DNA from 2 places in the Streptomyces sp. NPDC044044 genome. Region 1 is predicted to be linked to the other one. Evidence: riboswitches for the same ligand, from Rfam matches in the RefSeq annotation. Region 1 holds a riboswitch; the other holds the start of a gene.
The links. Region 1 has a riboswitch for cobalamin ahead of AC07AG_RS14010 (ribonucleoside-diphosphate reductase subunit alpha). Riboswitches for the same ligand answer to the same signal wherever they lie in the genome.
Positions count from the first base shown of each region.

Region 2: it holds a riboswitch for cobalamin, as region 1 does, so the genes downstream of both, AC07AG_RS33870 (cobalamin biosynthesis protein) here and AC07AG_RS14010 (ribonucleoside-diphosphate reductase subunit alpha) in region 1, are expected to answer to the same signal.

Region 1 covers NZ_JBWKFG010000003.1:679,566-685,454, forward strand. The annotation lists gene AC07AG_RS14000 (helix-turn-helix domain-containing protein) at 1-619, opposite strand, end outside; gene AC07AG_RS14005 (ribonucleotide-diphosphate reductase subunit beta) at 866-1,888, opposite strand; gene AC07AG_RS14010 (ribonucleoside-diphosphate reductase subunit alpha) at 1,888-4,296, opposite strand; cobalamin riboswitch at 4,432-4,555, opposite strand; gene mctP (monocarboxylate uptake permease MctP) at 4,684-5,889, opposite strand, start outside.
Region 2 covers NZ_JBWKFG010000010.1:63,824-69,712, reverse strand. The annotation lists gene AC07AG_RS33875 (cobyric acid synthase) at 1-1,000, opposite strand, end outside; gene AC07AG_RS33870 (cobalamin biosynthesis protein) at 997-1,938, opposite strand; cobalamin riboswitch at 2,044-2,177, opposite strand; gene AC07AG_RS33865 (DUF397 domain-containing protein) at 2,423-2,638, shown strand; gene AC07AG_RS33860 (hypothetical protein) at 2,876-3,421, opposite strand; gene AC07AG_RS33855 (helix-turn-helix domain-containing protein) at 3,466-4,320, opposite strand; gene AC07AG_RS33850 (hypothetical protein) at 4,546-4,794, opposite strand; gene AC07AG_RS33845 (inorganic phosphate transporter) at 4,807-5,889, opposite strand, start outside.

The sequences.
Region 1 (5,889 bases):
CGAACTGGGCCTGGCCGCCGTCGCGATGGGGCGGTACGACCATGCGCCGGGCGATGGCGTTGGCGACCTCGGTGCCGTGTGCCTGGCGCACGATGTGCAGACAGGCGTCTATGCCGGCGGCGGTGCCCGCCGATGTGATCACCGGGCTCTCGTCCACGTACAGGACGTCGGGCTCGACGCGGGCGCGTGGATAGCGCACCGCGAGCTCCGTGGCGTGCTGCCAGTGCACGGCGCAGCGGCGGCCGTCGAGCAGTCCCGCGGCGCCGAGCACGAAGACACCGGAGCAGACGGACAGGACGCGGGCCCCGCGGTCCACCGCGCGGCGCAGGGCGGCGAGCAGATCCTCGGGGTAGTCGCGGTCCACGAACGACTGGCCCGCGGGCACGGCGATGAGATCGGCCTCTTCGAGCCGGTCGATGCCGTACGGAGTGGTGATGGAGAACCCCGCGTGATTGCTCAGGGGGCCGCTCTCACCGGCGACCACCGCGAAGTCGTACACGGGAAGGCCCTCGTCGCTCCGGTCGAGGCCGAACACCTCGCAGACGACGCCGAGTTCGAAGGGATTCACGCCGTCGAGCAGCACGGCGGCCACGTTCTTCAGAGTGTCTGCCTTCAGCATGTCCGCCAGTGTGCCGCAGGACTGGCAGTAAGTCGATGGTGTGTGGCAGTCCTGCCACTGACGCCACCGTCCTGCGCGCAGGACAGTGAGGACATGAACGCATTCCTGGATTACGCGACCGTCCTGACCGTCCTCCTCCTGCTGGCCGCACCCTCGCTCGTCGGGTACGTCCACGACCGCAGGATCGACCGCGAGCTGCGCGAGGCGGCGGACGCCTCCTCGCGCAGCTCCGACGGACCGGCAGGGCTAGAACTCGTCGTCGAAGGAGACCGAACCCTCGACCGCGACCTGGTAGGCCGAAGGACGCCGCTCGAAGAAGTTGGTCAGCTCCTGGACACCCTGGAGCTCCATGAACGAGAACGGGTTTGACGAGCCGTAGACCGGCGCGAAGCCCAGTCGCTGGAGCCGCTGGTCGGCGACGCACTGCAGGTACTCGCGCATGGAGTCGGTGTTCATGCCGGGCAGGCCCTCACCGCACAGGTCGCGCGCGAACTGCAGCTCGGCCTCGACGGCCTCCTTGAGCATGTCCGTGACCTGCGTCTGCAGCGCGTCGTCGAAGAGCTCGGGCTCCTCCTTGCGGACGGTGTCGACGACGTCGAAGGCGAAGCTCATGTGCATCGTCTCGTCGCGGAAGACCCAGTTCGTGCCGGTGGCGAGGCCGTGCAGCAGACCGCGCGAGCGGAACCAGTAGACGTACGCGAAGGCACCGTAGAAGAAGAGCCCCTCGATGCACGCGGCGAAGCAGATCAGGTTCAGCAGGAAGCGGCGCCGGTCGGCCTTGCTCTCCAGGCGGTCCATCTTCTCGACCGAGTCCATCCACCGGAAGCAGAACTCGGCCTTCTCGCGGATGGAGGGGATCTCCTCGACCGCGTCGAAGGCCGCCGCGCGGTCCTCCGGGTCGGGCAGATAGGTGTCGAGCAGCGTCAGATAGAACTGGACGTGCACGGCCTCCTCGAAGAGCTGGCGGCTCAAGTAGAGCCGCGCCTCGGGGGAGTTGATGTGCTTGTAGAGCGTGAGCACGAGGTTGTTGGAGACGATCGAGTCGCCGGTCGCGAAGAACGCGACCAGACGGCCGATCATGTGCTGCTCGCCGGGCGAGAGCTTGGCGAGGTCGGCGACGTCCGAGTGGAGGTCGACCTCCTCGACGGTCCAGGTGTTCTTGATCGCGTCCCGGTAGCGCTCGTAGAAGTCCGGGTAGCGCATGGGACGCAGGGTCAGCTCGAAGCCCGGGTCGAGGAGGTTCTTCTCGGCGTTGGTGGTGCTGGACATTACTGGCAGGCCTCGCAGGACTCGGGGTTTTCCAGGGAGCAGGCGACGGCGTCTTCGGCCGAGACCTGCGCGGGGACGGGGGCGGGGGTGGGCTCGGCGGCCTCGGTGCGGCCGGCCGCGGCGCGGGCGATCCGGGTCGCGGGGCGCGAGCGCAGGTAGTACGTGGTTTTCAGGCCCTGCTGCCAGGCGTACGCGTACATCGAGGAGAGCTTGCCGATGGTCGGCGTCTCCAGGAACAGGTTCAGGGACTGCGCCTGGTCCAGGAACGGCGTGCGCGCGGCGGCCATGTCGATCAGGCCGCGCTGCGGGATCTCCCACGCGGTGCGGTAGAGGTCGCGCACCTCGGCGGGGATCCAGCTGAAGCCCTGCACCGAGCCGTTGGCCTCGCGCAGCGCCTCACGGGTCTGCGCGTCCCAGACGCCGAGCCGCTTGAGCTCCTGCACCAAGTAGGCGTTGACCTGGAGGAATTCACCGCTCAGCGTCTCGCGCTTGAAGAGGTTGGAGACCTGCGGCTCGATGCACTCGTACACACCCGCGATGGACGCGATCGTGGCGGTCGGCGCGATGGCGAGAAGCAGCGAGTTGCGCATGCCGGTCACGGCGATACGTTCCCGCAGCGAGGCCCAGCGCTCCGGCCAGGTCAGCTCGACGCCGTAGTGGTCGGGGTGCAGGACGCCGCGCGCGGTGCGGGTCTTCTCCCAGGCGGGAAGCGGGCCGTTGCGCTCGGCGAGGTCGGCGGACGCCTCGTACGCGGCGAGCATGATCCGCTCGGCGATGCGCGTCGAGAGGGCGCGCGCCGCGGGCGAGTCGAAGGGCAGCTTCAGCTGGAAGAAGACGTCCTGCAGACCCATCGCGCCCAGGCCCACCGGACGCCACCTGGCGTTGGAGCGCCCGGCCTGCTCGGTCGGGTAGAAGTTGATGTCGACGACGCGGTCGAGGAACGTGACGGCGGTGCGGACGGTCTCGTCGAGCCGCTCCCAGTCGATGTCACCGGCGGCCGTGTCCACGAAGGCGCCGAGGTTCACCGAACCGAGGTTGCAGACGGCCGTCTCCCCGTCGTCCGTCACCTCCAGGATCTCCGTGCAGAGGTTGGAGGAGTGGACCGTGTGGCCGGGCTCCGCCGTCTGGTTGGCGGTGCGGTTGGCGGCGTCCTTGAACGTCATCCAGCCGTTGCCGGTCTGCGCGAGGGTGCGCATCATGCGGCCGTAGAGGTCACGGGCGGGGATGGTCTTGCGGGCGAGCCCGGCGGCCTCGGCCTTGCGGTAGGCGGCGTCGAACTCGTCGCCCCACAGGTCGACGAGCTCGGGCACGTCGGCCGGCGAGAACAGCGACCAGTCCTGGCTCGCGGCGACCCGGCGCATGAACTCGTCCGGGATCCAGTGCGCGAGGTTGAGGTTGTGCGTGCGCCGCTGGTCCTCACCCGTGTTGTCGCGCAGCTCCAGGAACTCCTCGATGTCGGAGTGCCAGGTCTCCAGGTAGACCGCGGCCGCGCCCTTGCGCCGGCCGCCCTGGTTCACGGCGGCGACGGAGGCGTCCAGGGTCTTCAGGAACGGCACGATGCCGTTGGAGTGGCCGTTCGTGCCGCGGATCAGCGAACCGCGGGCGCGGATGCGGGAGTACGAGAGGCCGATGCCGCCCGCGTGCTTGGAGAGGCGCGCCACCTGGTGGTAGCGGTCGTAGATGGAGTCCAGCTCGTCCAGCGGGGAGTCGAGGAGGTAGCAGGAGGACATCTGCGGGTGGCGGGTGCCGGAGTTGAAGAGCGTCGGCGAGGACGGCAGGTAGTCCAGGCGGCTCATCAGGCGGTACAGGGAGGCGACTTCGTCCACCGAGCGCGCGCTGTTGTCCTCGGCCAGGCCGCTCGCGACGCGCAGCATGAAGTGCTGCGGGGTCTCGACGACGTGCCGGGTGATCGGGTGGCGAAGGAGGTACCGGCTGTGCAGGGTGCGCAGGCCGAAGTAGCCGAAGCGGAAGTCGGCGCCGTCCTGAAGGGCCGCCTCCACGAGACCGTCGAGGTGCTCCGCGTGGTCGACGACGAACGCGGCGGTGCGGTCCGCGATCAGGCCCTCGCGGTGCCCCACGGCGACCGAGTCGGAGAAGGAGTGCACGCCCTGCGAAGCGGCCTCGTCACGGATGCTGAGGCTGAGCAGCCTGGCCGCGAGCTGCGAGTACGTCGGGTCCTCGGAGATGAGACCGGCGGCGGCCTCGGTCGCGAGCTCCCGCAGCTCCGCGAGGTCCGCCCTGGCCGAACGCCCGCGCAGCGCAGCGGCGGCGACGCGGCCGGGGTCGGCGTCGGGCAGGTCGGCGGTGAGTTCGGTCAGGGTACGCAGCAGCGCGGTTCCTGGGCCGTCGGCGGTCTGCTGACCGTCGGTGGTCTGCGCTGACGCAGGTTCGGCTGGCGCGATGGTCACGTGGAGCACTCCCTCGCTCGGCTCAGAGCCTTGGGGAGGGGAGGGTGACGCACGGGCGCGCCCAGGGCAGGGCTGTGCTCCGCGTCCACCAGCCCATTCCACGAGGCCCGGACGTCGTTGGCACCCGGACCGGTCGGAACGGGCGCACTGTCGACAGGTCTTCGGACTCGTGAGCACGACAAATGCGTACTCATACACCGTTGCGGGACAGTTCCGGACTTGCACCGGATTCCCCTGCGGCGACAGCGAGCACGAGCATACATCTTGTGCTGGCTCTGAGAAGCAGCCCCACATCTTGTGTCGGCGCCGCGTACCACACACACAAGCGCGGGCCGCCGGATTCCTCCGGCGGCCCGCCTGGGGTACTGATCGGTGTGGGGGAGAGGCTCAGTGCCCGCTCGGCGCCCCGGCCGTGGCCGGCGGCAGCTCCTCCACGACGCCCGGGTCGCCCGCGTCCGCGGTGTAGTCCCCGGGAGAGGTCTCGTCGATGCCGTCAGGGGCCTTCATGGCGCGCAGGACGAAGGTCATGACCACGGTGACCACCACGTTCAGGACGAACGCCGTGAGGCCGATGTAGCCGATCTCGCCGATGCCCGGAATCTCGTCGGACGAGCCGCCGAAGTGCTTCTGCGTCGGCGACGCGACGCCGTACGCGGCGACCGTGCCGTAGACCATGCCGACCGCCCAGCCCGCGAGCAGCGCCCAGCGGTGGAACCACCGCGTGAACAGGCCGCCGACGAGCGCGGGCATGGTCTGCAGGATCCAGATGCCGCCCAGGAGCTGGAAGTTGATCGCGACCGTCTTGTCCATGGTGAGGACGAAGGCGAGCGCGCCGACCTTCACGAGCAGCGAGACCAGCTTGGAGACCTTGGTCTCCTGGGCCGGTGTCGCGTCCGGCCTGATGAAGTCCTTGTAGATGTTCCTGGTGAAGAGGTTCGCGGCCGCGATGGACATGATGGCGGCCGGCACGAGCGCGCCGATGCCGATCGCCGCGAACGCGACGCCGGTGAACCAGTCCGGGAACATCGTCTCGAACAGCTGCGGGATCGCCAGCTGGCCGTTCTCCACCTTGACCCCGGCCGCGATCGCCATGAAGCCGAGCAGCGCGAGCAGGCCCAGCATCAGCGAGTAGAGCGGCAGGATCGTGGTGTTGCGGCGGATCACGTTGCGGCTCTTGGAGGAGAGCGTCGCCGTGATCGAGTGCGGGTACATGAACAGCGCGAGCGCGGAGCCGAGCGCGAGCGTGGCGTAGGTCCACTGCCCGGCATGGCCCGGCGCGAGGCCCGCGACGGGCTTGCCCGCCGCCTCGTTCGCCGACGAGAACTTGTCGTTCGCCGCCTGGAAGATCTCGTCGAAGCCGCCGAGCTTGATCGGGATGTAGATGATCGCGACGGCGATGACGAGGTAGATCAGGCCGTCCTTCACGAACGCGATCAGCGCGGGGGCGCGCAGACCCGACGAGTACGTGTACGCGGCGAGCACCGCGAACGCGATCAGGAGCGGCAGGTCCTTGATGAACCAGTTCGTGTCGGGGCCGCCGCCGACGCCCATGACGTCGAGCACGGCCTGGATGCCGACGAGCTGGAGCGCGAT
Region 2 (5,889 bases), on a different contig from region 1:
CCTCGGCGGCGCGCCGCGCGATGGCGTCCGCGAGGCCGCGCTCGCGCAGCCACTGAAGGGCGCGGACCGTCCCGCGCGTCCCCGGCACGACCACCAGATCGGCGTCGACGAGCTCGTCGGCCCGGTCCACGAACCGCACGACGACGCCGGGTTCGGCGGCCAGCGCGTCCACGTCCGTGAAGTTCGACATCAGCGGGACCGCACAGACGGCGACCCGCAGCACGTCCTCACCGACCGGGGGAGCGACGACGGACTCCCTGACGGCACCCCGCAGGGACACCCGCAGCCCGTCCTCCTCGTCGATGCCGAGGCCGTGCTGGAACGGCAGCACACCGAACGTACGCCGCCCGGTGAGTCCGAGAAGCATGTCGAGCCCGGGTTCGAGCAGCGAGACGTCGCCCCGGAACTTGTTGACGAGATACCCGGCGACCAACTCCTGGTCCTGGGCGCCGAGCAGCGCGGTCGTCCCGAAGAAGGAGGCGAAGACGCCACCGCGGTCGATGTCCCCCACCACGACCACGGGGAAGCGGGCGGCCCGCGCGATCCCCATGTTCACGATGTCCGTACGCCGCAGATTGATCTCGGCGGGGCTGCCCGCGCCTTCACAGATCACGGCGTCATAGCTGCCCCGAAGTTCCTCCAGGCATCCCACGACGGTGGACAGCAGCGCTTCCTGCCGCCCGCCGTGGTAGCCGCGCGCGGTCATCTCGCCCACGGGCTTGCCCATCAGGACGACCTGGCTGCTGCGGTCGCTGCCCGGCTTGAGCAGCACGGGGTTCATCAGCGCGCTCGGCTCGACCCGGGCGGCCTGCGCCTGCATGGCCTGGGCACGCCCGATCTCGGCACCCTCGCGCGTGACGAAGGAGTTGAGGGACATGTTCTGCGCCTTGAAGGGTGCGACGGACACCCCCTTGCGGGCCAGCCACCGGCAGATCCCGGCGGTGACGACGCTCTTCCCCGCATCCGACGTGGTCCCGGCGACGAGCAGTCCACCACTCATGAGGCCCTGCCTTTCCGTATCGTGCTCACGGCCGCGGCGACCCCCAGGGTCAGCAGCCCCACCCGCCGCGACAGCTTCACGGCCCGCTCGATGTCGGCGATTTCGACGCCCCGCCCCTCCCCGTTCAGGACGGGCCGGTGCTCGACACGCCCCGCGTACGAGAGAGTCCCCCCGAGCCGTACGCCCAACGCCCCGGCGAAGGCGGCCTCCACGGGCCCCGCGTTGGGGCTCGGGTGCTTGGCGGCATCGTCACGCCAGGCCCGCAGCGCACCGCGCGGCGAGTCCCCGGCGGCAGCCGCGAGCACGGCGGTGAGCCGGGCACCCGGCCATCCCAGTACGTCGTCAAGGCGGGCGGAAGCCCATCCGTAGCGCCGGTACTGCGCGGACTTGTGCCCGACCATGGCGTCGAGCGTGTTCACGGCCCGGAAGCCGACAAGCCCCGGGACCCCGCCAAGAGCCCCCCACACCAAGGCCCCCACCACCGCGTCGGAGGTGTTCTCGGCGACGGACTCGACCACGGCACGCGCGATGCCGTCGGCATCCAGCGCCTGCGGATCTCGCCCGCACAGATGCGGCAGCCGCTCCCGCGCCACCTCGACGTCCCCGGCGGCGAGCGCCCCGCCGATGGCCCGCGCCTCACGCCCGAGGGAGGTGCCGCCGACCACGGCCCAGGTGGTGGCGGCGGTCAGCGCGACGGAGGCGGCGCGGGAATCACGTACGAGAGAGGAGACCAGGGCGGCGGCACCGGCCGCACCCCCGGCGCACACCACGGCGTGCAGGGCGCCCCACCCGCGGTGGTCACGCCACAGCACACGCTCGACGACGCCGGCGGCCCGCCCGAACGCGGCGACCGGGTGCCCGCGACGAGGATCGCCGAGGAACAGATCACCGAGGAGGCCGGCGGCGGCGCCGTACGCGAAGTCGCGATCGGCACGCACGGGTTCAGCCGGCCGGTACGTGGAGGGGAACAGACAGGGGCACAGGAACCGGCAACGGGCGGCCGCGCATGGCGATATGTCCTCACTCAGGGTGTCCGCGCCCTGGTTCGACGTGACCGGCGGGGAGAGTTCCTGGCTTCCGAGGAGTCCGCTCCTCGATGACAGTGGCGGGACCGCGCCGGATTCGCACCGGCTTCCTCTCCTGCCGCCGTAATGGCTCCGGCAGTCCACCACGCCCGCGAACGCCCGTCAACTTGCCGTTGACCTGGGACGGGAGAGTGTGCCGAGGCACACATGAGGCCGGTTTTTCCCTAGGCCTGGAAATTGAACTTTCCTAGACTGGAACGCGACAACCGGAGAGCGGTCCACGAGTGATTTGGTCCGGGTCGTTACGTGGTGTGGTGGTTCTCGGCGGACCTGTCGGCCCTCCGAGATCACGGCGCTATCGTGCGGGACGCCGGTTCTCCGGTAGGGGGAGGTCGGCGTGGCCAATGAGAAGTCGTCGGGACGGCTGTGGCGCAGGAGCAGCTTCAGCGGGTACTCCGGAGACTGCGTCGAAGTCGCCTTCGTGCGGGAGACGGTGTTCGTCCGTGATGCGCAGAACCCCTCGGGGCCGTGCGTCGTCTTCTCCGGTGAGCACTGGCAGGCGTTCCTGAACGCTCTTGTCGGCGACGGGGGAGAGGGAGGGGGGACAGGATGACCGAGCATCATCTCGCCGAAGTGCGGCACCTGGTGAGAGGCGGGCACGGGGGGAAGCGCGGGACATCGGGGACCGTCGTGGTCGTGGCGGGGTGCGTGCTGCTCGGCGCGGCTGCCGCCCTCGTCGGTGCGGCGGCTTCTCTCCTGGTCGAGGGCACGGCCGCCCGGCTGGCCGTCTGGGCCTTCGCGGCCATGGCGGCCGCTGTGTCCATGGGGCTCTGGTGGGGCTCGGCGGAGTTCAGGCAGGATCATCGGCCTCGGCCCTGGGCTCGGGCCGCTGGGCGGGAACCACAGCACGGCGGTCGTCGCTGAGCGTGGGCGTCGCCCCTGCCTGCGAGATCAGCTGGGTGAGCTGGCGGCTCAGCGCGACCACGGGCGCCGAGAAGACGGCGATCACCGGGCCGACCGTCCAGAAGCCCGTCATGCCGACGCTGCTCAGGACGACGAGCACTCCGGTGAGCGTCAGGACCAGAACGAGTATGCAGCCGGTGCAGTAGACGATCCTCGTCGTGAACGTCCGGAGACTGTCGTCCGTGCGATGGCGGTCCAGCGTGTCCATCCGGTCCGTGCGGCCCTGGTCGGCCATCGCCTCGCGGACGAGCTGGTTGTAGGTGGGGCCGTCGGCCGGTGTCGGTCCGGGAGAGGTGTCGACGGTGGCATCGGAGGCCGGGCCGGTGGAGGCCCCACCGCCACCTTGCGCACCACCCGAACCACCGCTTCGCCACGGCGCCTGCCCGATGGCCGTGAGGACCCCGTGCCACCACTCTCGCAACGCGGCTGGCATGTTGAGGCCTCCTCGCTCCTCACGGACTCCTTGGGCCCGAGAGGTCAGCTGCTGTCAATGCCGTCCCTGACCTGACGGATCAGGTCGAGGGCCTTCTCTCCGTCGTGCGCGGTCTCGCGGAGGGACTCGAAGCACTCCTGGTGACGCACGATCAGCTCGTGGTCGTCACGGATCGACTGGTTTCCCTGTGCTTCGAGGTAGAGCAGGTCCTCGTCGTCCAGGAAGCCGAGCAGGATGAAGCTGCTCAGGGTGGAGTAGTGGGCGCCTGCCGTGAACGGCAGCACCTGGAGGGACACCTTCGGGCGCTCCGAGATGTCGATGAGGCGCTGCAGTTGGGCGCGCTGTACGCGTGGTCCGCCGACCTGCCGGTGCAGCGCGGCCTCGTCGACGACGAAGAACGTCCACGGCGGGTTCTCACCCTCCAGGGCGCGCTCCTGGCGTGCCGTCCGCAGTTCCACGATCTTCCGCGCCTGCGCCTCGTCCAGACGCGGGGTGAGGAGCGCCATCGCGTATTCGTCCGTCTGCAGAAGGCCGGGCACGATGATCGGGTTGTACGTGCGAAAGGATGCGGCGGCGCTCTCGTACCCCAGGTACTGACTGAACTGCGGCCCGATGACGTCGTTGTACCTGGCCCACCAGCTCGGCCCCTTGGAGCCGCGGGCGGCTGCTTCGAGCTCTGCGCCCAGTTCCTGGTCCGTCACGCCGTACTGCTGGAGAAGGGCGCGCAGATCGGTCACGGAGAGGCTGACCGTGCCCTGCTCGATCCTCATGATCTTGGACAGTGACCAGTCGAGGGCTTGGGCGGCTTGGCCCTGTGACTGCTCCGTGGCCTCGCGGGCCTTGCGGAGTGCGATGCGCAGCCTGCGGCGATTCAGGCTCGGGTCGACATCCCTCGACATGGTGGCTCCTCGCTGTCGTGATGGCTGCTGATTCAATGACATAGGGCTGAGAGCCATATGTGCAGCCGACGCTAGCAGACAGCTTAGTAGCAGTATGCCATATGTCACTTCGCTGCATCGCATGTCCTCGTTCGGGTGAATGAGGGGTGTCCGGACACGTGAAAGCCGGGTGGGACGCACCCATGAGGTGCGTCCCACCCGGCTCTTGTGAGGCGGTGGTCGTCGTCAGGCGACGATCAGGTAAATCCCGTACGCCACGGCCGCCGCGCAGAGCGCGAAGCACACGTACGCGCCCGTGCGTGCCGCCGCGGGAGGGCCGCCGGCGGAGGTCGTGGAGGCGGTGGCGCCGGTTGTCGCCGCCGCCTCGCGCTTGGAGAGGCCGACGATGCCGAGGGTGAAGAGGCCCACCAGGGCCACCGTCACCCCGAGGCTGACTCCGAATACGGAGCCGAGAGCTGCCCAGTCGATGTTCATGGTCAGTTGTCCTTACACCGTGGCGGGCCGGGCGGGATCCGCCACGGTGCCGGTCGGGGCCGGGATGGTGGCCTTGACGAGGTCGATGTCCGAGGCCGTCACGGCCGAACCGGTGGGCGGCGGGGAGACGGCGGCCATCGCGGTGGTCACGACACCGGCGGGCTCGGCTTCCGAGGAGCCGCGGATCTCGTCGTCGGCGACGTTCGTGTGGTCGACGGCGTTGCGCCGGGACAGCACCCAGATGACGGCGGATCCGCCGATGAGGAGCGCGGCGGTCGCCGCGACGCCCCAGGGGCCCTGCTTGGTGAGGAACTCCGCGCCCGCGCCGACCAGGCCCGCGGCCGGGAGCGTCAGGCCCCAGGCGACGAACATGCGGGTCGCCGTGGACCAGCGGACCACGCCGCCCTTGCGGCCGAGGCCCGCGCCCATCACGGCGCCCGAGCAGACCTGGGTGGTGGAGAGCGAGAAGCCGATGTGCGAGGAGGCGAGGATCGCGGTCGCGGCGCTGGTCTGGGCGGCGAAGCCCTGCTGCGGCGCGAGGTCCGTGAGGCCCTTGCCCATGGTGCGGATGATCCGCCAGCCGCCGAGGTAGGTGCCGAGCGCGATGGCGACACCGGCCGAGACGATGACCCACATCGGGGGGTTGGCGCCCGGGTTCAGGACGCCGCCGGTGATCAGGGCCAGCGTGATGATGCCCATGGTCTTCTGCGCGTCGTTCGTGCCGTGCGCGAGCGAGACGAGGCCCGCGGAGGCGATCTGACCGGTGCGGTAGCCCTTGGCGGTCGCCTTGGTGTCGGTGTTGCGCCCGATGCGGTACGTCAGGCGCGTGGCGAGCGTCGCGGCGATGCCGGCCACGAGGGGCGCGGCGATCGCGGGGATCAGGATCTTGGTGACGACGGTGCCGCCGTTGATCGACGACCAGCCCATCGACATGACCGCGGCGCCGATCAGGCCGCCGAAGAGTGCGTGGGAGGAACTGGAGGGCAGGCCCACCAGCCAGGTCAGGAGATTCCAGAGGATCGCGCCGACCAGGGCCGCGAAGATCACCTCTGTCTTCAGTCCGTCCTCGTTGACGATCCCGCCGGAGATCGTCTT